DNA from 2 places in the Streptomyces sp. NPDC045695 genome. Region 2 is predicted to be linked to the other one. Evidence: riboswitches for the same ligand, from Rfam matches in the RefSeq annotation. Region 2 holds a riboswitch; the other holds the start of a gene.
The links. A riboswitch is a leader RNA that binds a small molecule or an ion and turns the genes downstream of it on or off. The one in region 2 is predicted to bind glycine.
Positions count from the first base shown of each region.

Region 1: it holds a riboswitch for glycine, as region 2 does, so the genes downstream of both, gcvP (aminomethyl-transferring glycine dehydrogenase) here and gcvT (glycine cleavage system aminomethyltransferase GcvT) in region 2, are expected to answer to the same signal.

Region 1 covers NZ_JBWKJU010000001.1:9,205-13,613, forward strand. The annotation lists gene AC07DU_RS00055 (DNA polymerase IV) at 1-1,001, shown strand, start outside; gene AC07DU_RS00060 (PRC-barrel domain-containing protein) at 1,009-1,374, opposite strand; glycine riboswitch at 1,487-1,585, shown strand; gene gcvP (aminomethyl-transferring glycine dehydrogenase) at 1,781-4,409, shown strand, end outside.
Region 2 covers NZ_JBWKJU010000004.1:208,933-213,341, reverse strand. The annotation lists gene AC07DU_RS09885 (enhanced serine sensitivity protein SseB C-terminal domain-containing protein) at 1-318, opposite strand, end outside; gene AC07DU_RS09880 (enhanced serine sensitivity protein SseB) at 380-1,114, opposite strand; gene AC07DU_RS09875 (AAA family ATPase) at 1,251-1,934, opposite strand; glycine riboswitch at 2,140-2,243, shown strand; gene gcvT (glycine cleavage system aminomethyltransferase GcvT) at 2,392-3,507, shown strand; gene gcvH (glycine cleavage system protein GcvH) at 3,609-3,989, shown strand; gene glyA (serine hydroxymethyltransferase) at 4,005-4,409, shown strand, end outside.

The DNA.
Region 1 (4,409 bases), on a different contig from region 2:
TGGGGCTGGCCGGGTCGAAGATGCTCGCCAAGGTGGCCTCCGAGGAGGCCAAGCCGGCCGGGCTGCTGCTGATCGAGCCCGGGACCGAGCGTGAGCTGCTCGCCCCCATGTCGGTACGGACCCTGCCCGGGGTGGGGCCGGCCACCGGGGAGCACCTGCGCCGTGCCGGGATCACCACGGTGGGGGAGCTGGTGGAGGCCGGGGAGGACGAGCTGGTCCGGATGGTCGGGCGCGCGCACGGGGTGGGGCTCTACCGGATGGCGCTGGGGCTGGACGACCGGCCGGTGGTCGCGGAGCGGGACGCGAAGTCCGTGTCGGTGGAGGACACCTTCGACGTGGACCTGCACGACCGGGTGCGGATCCGGGGCGAGGTGCAGCGGCTGGCGGACCGGTGCGTCCAGCGGTTGCGGGCGTCGGGGCACTCGGGGCGCACGATCGTGCTGAAGGTGCGGCGCTACGACTTCTCCACGCTCACGCGGTCGGAGACGCTGCGGGGGCCCACGGACGACCCCGGGGTGGTCCGGGAGGCGGCGGGGCGGCTGCTGGAGGGCGTGGACACCACGGGCGGCGTGCGGCTGCTGGGGGTGGGGGTCAGCGGGCTCGCGGACTACACGCAGGAGGACCTCTTCGCGCAGTCGCTGGCCGCTGAGCCGGACGGGGCTGCGGGGGCGGTCGGGGCGGACGGAGCGGACGGGGCGGACGGCGTTGCCGGCGGCGCCGGGCGCTCGGAGGCCGCCGACGGGGCCGGCGAACCGCCGTCGGGGCCGGAGCTGCCCGGGGAACCGGCGCCGGATCCGGCTCCCGAGCGGCGCTGGACGCCCGGGACCGACGTACGGCACGCGGTGTACGGGCCCGGGTGGGTCCAGGGCAGCGGGGTCGGGCGGGTCACCGTCCGCTTCGAGCAGCCGGGATCGCAGCCCGGCCGGGTGCGCACCTTCCGGGTCGACGACCCCGAGCTGGAGCCCTCCGATCCGCTGCCCCTGGTGGGGGACGCCGCTTAGACGTCCCCTAGCCCTCGTCGCCGGCGAGGTTGCCGAAGTCGCGCTGGAACTCCGAGGGGAGGGTCGTGTCCAGACCGTAGTGGTGGTAGAGCTGCAGCTCCTGTTCGGGGGAGAGGTGGCGGCCGACGCCGAAGTCGGGGGCGTCCCTGATCAGGGAGCGTTCGAAGGGCACGCGCAGGGTCTCGCCCACCAGCTCGCTCGGCTCCAGGGGGACGAAGGCGTCCCGGCTGAAGAGCCCCGTACGGACGGCCGCCCACTCCGGGACGCCCGTGGCATCGTCGAGGTAGACCTCGTCGACGGTGCCGATCTTGGTGCCGTTACGGTCGAACGCCTTGCGGCCGATCAGGCTGCGCGGATCGATGTCGGTCTGCACGGTCCCTCCAAATGGTCGCAACACTTCCGTAATGACTACAGAAGTGCATATTCGGACAGGAGGCCACTCGGGGAGTGTCCGGATCCTCGCTGGTAGGCTGGGTGATGGCTGTCGACCCTGTGCGGGAGAGTCCTCCGAGTGAGCAAGACGGAGGCGCCGAAGGAGCAAATCCTCCCCGGAATCTCTCAGGCATACGTACCGCACGGACGAGGCCACTCTGGAAAGCAGGGGCGGGTACCAGGCGCGCAGTGCCGGTCCCTCCCCTCACCGACGGTGAAAGCCGGAGCTCACGGGCAACCCCTGGACTCCGGTGAAACTCTCAGGTTGAGATGACAGAGGGGGAGGCCGTCCGGGTGCCCGCGCCGTGGTGCCCCTCGCAGGTCATACGACCAGGAGGCCTCCGTACATGACCGCCAACCGCATTCCGCTCTCCCAGCTGGAGCGAGGCATCCCCTTCGAGCAGCGCCACATCGGCCCTGATGCCGGGGCCCAGGCGAAGATGCTCGCGCAGGTGGGCTACGGCTCCCTGGACGAACTGACCGCCGCCGCGGTACCGGATGTGATCAAGACCGCCGAGGCGCTGAACCTGCCCGAGGCGCGGACCGAGGCCGAGGTGCTGGCAGAGCTGCGCTCGCTCGCCGACCGCAACCAGGTCCTCTCCTCCATGATCGGTCTCGGCTACTACGGGACCTTCACGCCGCCGGTGATCCTGCGCAACGTCATGGAGAACCCGGCCTGGTACACGGCGTACACGCCCTACCAGCCGGAGATCTCGCAGGGCCGCCTCGAAGCGCTCCTGAACTTCCAGACCGTCGTCGCCGACCTCACCGGGCTGCCGACCTCGGGCGCCTCGCTGCTCGACGAGGGCACCGCGGCCGCCGAGGCCATGTCCCTGGCCCGCCGCGTGGGCAAGGTCAAGGACGGCGTCTTCCTGATCGACGCCGACGCGCTGCCGCAGACCATCGCCGTGATCGAGACCCGCGCCGAGCCCACGGGCGTCGAGGTCGTCGTCGCCGACCTCTCCCACGGCATCCCCGCCGAGATCGCCGAGCGCGGTGTCTTCGGCGTGCTGCTCCAGTACCCGGGCGCCTCGGGCGCCGTTCGCGACATCAAGCCGATCATCGACCAGGCCCACGGGCTCGGCGCCATCGTCACCGTCTCGGCCGACCTGCTCGCCCTGACCCTGCTGACGTCCCCGGGTGAGCTGGGCGCCGACATCGCGGTGGGCACCACGCAGCGCTTCGGCGTCCCCATGGGCTTCGGCGGACCGCACGCCGGCTACATGGCCGTCCAGGCCAAGCACGCCCGCTCGCTGCCCGGCCGTCTCGTCGGCGTCTCCGTGGACGCGGACGGCAACAAGGCGTACCGCCTGGCCCTGCAGACCCGCGAGCAGCACATCCGCCGCGAGAAGGCCACCAGCAACATCTGCACCGCGCAGGTGCTGCTGGCCGTCATGGCCGCCATGTACGCCGTCTACCACGGCCCGGACGGCCTGCGGACGATCGCCCGCCGCACCCACCGCTACGCGGCCCTCCTCGCCGCGGGTCTGACGGCCGGCGGGGTCGAGATCGTGCACGGCGCGTACTTCGACACCATCACCGCCCGCGTGCCCGGCCGGGCGGCCGAGGTCGTCGCCGCCGCCCGTGAGGGCGGGGTCAACCTCCACCAGGCCGACGCCGACCACGTCTCCGTCTCCTGTGACGAGACCACGCTGCGCGCCGACATCGAGGCCGTCTGGGCCGCCTTCGGCGTCAGCGCCGACATCGAGGCGCTCGACGAGACCGCCGCGGACACCCTTCCCGAGGGGCTGCTGCGCTCGGACGAGTACCTGACGCACCCCGTCTTCCACCAGCACCGCTCCGAGACCGCGATGCTGCGCTACCTGCGCAAGCTCTCGGACAAGGACTACGCGCTGGACCGCGGCATGATCCCGCTGGGCTCCTGCACCATGAAGCTCAACGCGACCACCGAGATGGAGCCGGTGACCTGGCCCGAATTCGGCCAGCTGCACCCCTTCGCCCCGGTGGAGCAGGCCGAGGGCTACCTCACGCTCATCACCGAGCTGGAGGAACGTCTCTGCGAGGTGACCGGCTACGACAAGGTCTCCATCCAGCCGAACGCCGGCTCCCAGGGTGAGCTCGCCGGCCTGCTGGCCGTGCGTGCCTACCACCGCGCCAACGGCGACGAACAGCGCACCGTCTGCCTCATCCCGTCCTCCGCGCACGGCACCAACGCCGCCAGCGCCGTCATGGCCGGCATGAAGGTCGTCGTGGTCAAGACCGCGGACGACGGCGAGGTGGACGCGGACGACCTGCGCGCCAAGATCGAGCAGTACCGCGACGAGCTCGCCGTGCTGATGATCACGTACCCGTCCACGCACGGCGTGTTCGAGGAGCACGTCGCCGAGATCTGCGCCCAGGTGCACGAGGCCGGCGGCCAGGTCTACGTCGACGGCGCCAACCTGAACGCCCTGGTGGGCCTGGCCAAGCCGGGTCACTTCGGCGGCGACGTCTCGCACCTGAACCTGCACAAGACCTTCTGCATCCCGCACGGCGGCGGCGGTCCGGGTGTCGGCCCGGTCGGTGTCCGGGCCCACCTGGCCCCGTACCTGCCGAACCACCCGCTCCAGCCGACCGCGGGCCCCGAGACGGGCGTCGGCCCGATCTCGGCCGCGCCGTGGGGCTCGGCCGGCATCCTGCCGATCTCCTGGTCGTACGTGCGCCTCATGGGCGGCGAGGGCCTCAAGCGCGCCACCCAGGTGGCGGTGCTGGGCGCCAACTACATCGCCAAGCGCCTGGAGCCGCACTACCCGGTGCTCTACACCGGCCCGGGCAACCTGGTCGCGCACGAGTGCATCATCGACCTGCGCCCCCTGTCGAAGAGCACGGGCGTGAGCGTGGACGACATCGCCAAGCGCCTGATCGACTACGGCTTCCACGCCCCGACGATGTCCTTCCCGGTCGCGGGCACGCTGATGATCGAGCCGACGGAGTCCGAGGACCTCGCCGAGATCGACCGCTTCTGCGACGCGATGA
Region 2 (4,409 bases):
GTTGAGCCACAGGCCCCAGCGGTCCGGGTAGAGCGCGCGGGCGATGTCCCGCCCGGTGACCACCTCGTAGCCCCGGCTCCAGCCGCTGGCTGCCAGCTCCTGCGGGGAGGTGACGCAGGGCGCGTACCCCAGGCCCTCGACCTCCATACCGCCGTACTGGGCGTCGGGGGAGCCCGGCTGCCCCTGCCAGAGCAGCATCCACAGCCGGCCCTCGCACAGGGCGTGCAGAAGCGACTCGTAGCTTTCGTAGCGCCCGGGAGTCACCTGGCGCAGCATGTGCTCGACCTGCCCGGCCGCGGCCGTGCCTGACGCACTCACCCGGTACCCCTCTTCGTCTCTTCTTCCGCCCGTCGTCAACGCGTGAACAGCTTAAGCGGCCCTACGGGAGGTAGAAGGGGCGTACGCGCTCACGAATCCAGTCCGTGACCGGGTCCTGGGCGGCGTCCAGGAGGATCAACTGCACGGGCCACGGCGGCGCGACCCGGTTCAGGGCCCGCCCCAGGGCGTCCATCGGGGCGTTTCGCATCTCGGGTTCCCATCCCACCAGGCGGACACCGATGAACAGTTCCGGCGCCCCGCCCTCGATGCTGGCGAGGCAGCGGAAGGCGGCGGCGATCACGCCGGTGGCGCGGAACTCCTCGGCGGCGGCGGCCAGGAAGTCGACCGGGTCCTCCTGCCAGTCGGGCTCGTAGAGCCGTACGCGGCCGCCGGTGGCCGGGCCGTCGAGGGGGGTCCGGCCGGTGCGGCAGAGCTCCGCGACGGCGGGCGGGGGCAGCGGGACGCCGACGGCGCCCTCGGGGTTGAGCGCGATGCCGAGCTGCGGGGGCAGGCCACGGGCGAAGTCGACGGCGGGGGCCACCGCGAAGTCCATGCCGGGGCCGGCGCAGGCGAGGAACTGGGCCTCGGAGCTGTAGACGGGTACGTACGCCGCCCCGCCGATCTCCATCGTGGGCAGGTCCAGGGCGGCCGAGTCCTGCCCGCCGCCGCCGGGCAGGGGCACCCACACCTGGCTGCGCCCGAGCACCTCCAGGATCCGCCCCCCGGCGTCCGGCTGCCCGAGCGCCGCCCCGAGCACCTGCTCCAGCTCATTTGCCGGCCAGCCGCCGCTGTGCATGTGCGTGTGCCTCCATTGGTTCCGCGGATCGTCGTGGCCGAGGTTATCCGTCGGGCCGCGGCGCCGCTGCCGGGGGCCAGCCCCCGGAGCCCCGGTCTTTCAGCCGGGGCTGGCTCCCGGCGGCGCGCCCGGCGAGCTACCCGTGGAACGCGATCCCCGTCACGGTGGCGGCCGAGCGGCGGTCCAGGAGGGTCGCCGAGGCGCAGCCGACGGGCGGGCGGCCCGCCTCCGCCTCGCGCAGCAGGCGGCCCACCGCGCCGCGGTGGCGGGCGAAGGCGTACGCGGAAACCCCGCGGCCGCGCGCCGCCTGGCCCGAGAGGGCCTCCTCGGGGCTGCTGTCCAGCAGGACCAGGTGCAGCGCCCGGCCCCGGCGGCGCGCGGCGGCCGCGAGCAGGCCGCGCACCCAGCTCTGCGTGCCGCAGTCGTGCACCACCACGGAGGCTCCGGAGCGCAGGGCCCGCCCCAGCCCCCAGTAGTGCGCGATCCGCACCAGCGGCCGGTACACCGCGTACGGCAGCGCCTGCGGCATCCGGCGCTCCCAGCGCTCGCGGGTGTCCTGGGAGTCGATGGCAGCGCCCTCGGCCGCGGCCCGCTTGATCAGCGTGCTCTTGCCGCCGCCCGGCAGGCCGGACACCACGACGATGTCCCCTTCCGCGAAGCCGAGCCGCTGCGGGCCGCGCACCGCCGGGCCGCGCAGATCGCGTACGGGACCGCGGCCGAGGCCCGTCCCGGCCGCCGCAGCGGCGTCCGCCGCGCCCTTGCGCCCGCGCGCGCCGCGCTGCGCCGGCACCGCGTCCACGGTTCCCGCCGTCGTCGCCACTACCCCGAATCTGCGCACAGTGTTCGCCTCCCCCGAATCGGGTCGCCAGGACCCTTGCCCACTGAGTGTAAAGAGACGGTAATCCGGCAGCTCTGGTTCCGGTCCGCCCACCGGCGGCCCGGACGCACGTGCGGACCCGCACGCCCGATCACGGACATGGCGTGCAATGATGTGCGCCATCTGGACCAACTGCATACCGGCCGCTTGAATCCGCGCGGGAGAGTCCCGGCACGCCGCAAGGCCGTGCGTGGGCGCCGAAGGAGCAAGATCCTCCCTTGAATCTCTCAGGCCCCGTACCGCGTGGATGAGGCAGATCTGAAAAGCGAGCTGCTCGACAGCTCCACCCAAGGTGCAAGCCGACGTCCTCCGGGACTTGCGGCGAACCTCTCAGGTTCCGATGACAGATGGGGAGGACCCTCCTCGTCATGTCATGCCCTGGGACTCGGGAGCCACACCCATGAGCACTGCCCCCCGTCTGACCGCGCTCGATGCGCTGCACCGCTCGGTCGGTGCGACCATGACCGACTTCGCGGGCTGGGACATGCCGCTGCGGTACGCCAGCGAGCGCGACGAGCACAACGCCGTACGCACCAAGGCCGGTCTCTTCGACCTGTCCCACATGGGCGAGATCACGCTGACCGGCCCTGAGGCCGTCAAGGCCCTCGACTACGCGCTGGTCGGCAACATCTCCACCGTCGGCGTCGGCCGCGCCCGCTACACGCACATCTGCCAGGCCGACGGCGGGATCCTCGACGACCTGATCGTCTACCGCCTCGGCGAGACCGAGTACATGGTCGTCGCCAACGCCTCCAACGCCCAGGTCGTCCTCGACGCCCTGACCGAGCGCGCCGCCGGCTTCGACACCGAGGTCCGCGACGACCGCGACGCGTACGCGCTGATCGCGGTGCAGGGCCCGGAGTCCCCCGGCATCCTGGCGTCCCTCACGGACGCCGACCTGGACGGCCTCAAGTACTACGCCGGCCTGCCCGGCACCGTCGCGGGCGTGCCCGCGCTGATCGCGCGTACGGGCTACACCGGCGAGGACGGCTTCGAGCTGTTCGTCGCCCCCGAGCACGCCGTGGAGCTGTGGCAGGCGCTGACCAAGGCGGGCGAGGGCGTCGGCCTGGTCCCGGCCGGCCTGTCCTGCCGCGACACGCTGCGCCTGGAAGCGGGCATGCCGCTGTACGGGCACGAGCTGAGCACCTCCCTGACCCCGTTCGACGCGGGCCTGGGCCGGGTCGTGAAGTTCGAGAAGGAGGGGGACTTCGTCGGCCGCGCCGCACTGGAGGCCGCCGCCGAGCGCGCCGCCACCAACCCGCCGCGCAAGCTGGTCGGCCTGATCGCCGAGGGCCGCCGCGTCCCGCGCGCCGGTTTCCCGGTCGTCGCCGACGGTCAGGTCATCGGCGAGGTCACCTCGGGCGCCCCCTCGCCGACGCTGGGCAAGCCGATCGCGATGGCGTACGTGGACGCGGCGCACGCCGCGCCCGGCACCTCCGGCGTCGGCGTCGACATTCGCGGTACGCATGAGCCGTACGAGGTCGTGGCGCTGCCGTTCTACAAGCGGCAGAAGTAGTTCCGCACACGACATCCGCCGTACGGACGCCCGTACGGCGCCGTCTCAGTACCCGAGACCGCAGTTCGTATCCACTCCCCCGCATCCAGGAGAATCAGGTCATGAGCAACCCCGAGAAGCTGCGTTACACCAAGGAGCACGAGTGGCTGTCGGACGCCGTGGACGGCGTCGCGACGGTCGGCATCACGGAGTTCGCGGCCAACGCGCTCGGTGACGTCGTCTACGCCCAGCTCCCCGAGGTCGGCGAGACCGTGACCGAGGGCGAGACCTGTGGCGAGCTGGAGTCGACCAAGTCGGTCAGCGACCTGTACTCCCCCGTCTCCGGTGAGATCGTCGAGTTCAACCAGGACGTCGTCGACGACCCGGCGCTCGTGAACACCGCCCCGTTCGAGGGCGGCTGGCTGTTCAAGGTGCGCCTCTCGGAGGAGCCGAAGGACGTCCTGTCCTTCGGTGAGTACACCGCCCTCACCGCCGGTAACTGACCCCAGGGGACCCTGATGTCTGTACTGAACACCCCTCTCCACGAGCTGGACCCGGACGTCGCCGCCGCCGTCGACGCCGAGCTCGCCCGTCAGCAGTCCACCCTGGAAATGATCGCGTCGGAGAACTTCGCTCCGGTCGCCGTCATGGAGGCCCAGGGCTCGGTCCTGACCAACAAGTACGCCGAGGGCTACCCCGGCCGCCGCTACTACGGCGGCTGCGAGCACGTCGACGTGATCGAGCGGATCGCGATCGAGCGCATCAAGGCGCTCTTCGGCGCCGAGGCCGCGAACGTCCAGCCGCACTCGGGTGCGCAGGCGAACGCCGCCGCGATGTTCGCGCTGCTGAAGCCGGGCGACACGATCATGGGCCTCAACCTGGCCCACGGCGGTCACCTGACCCACGGCATGAAGATCAACTTC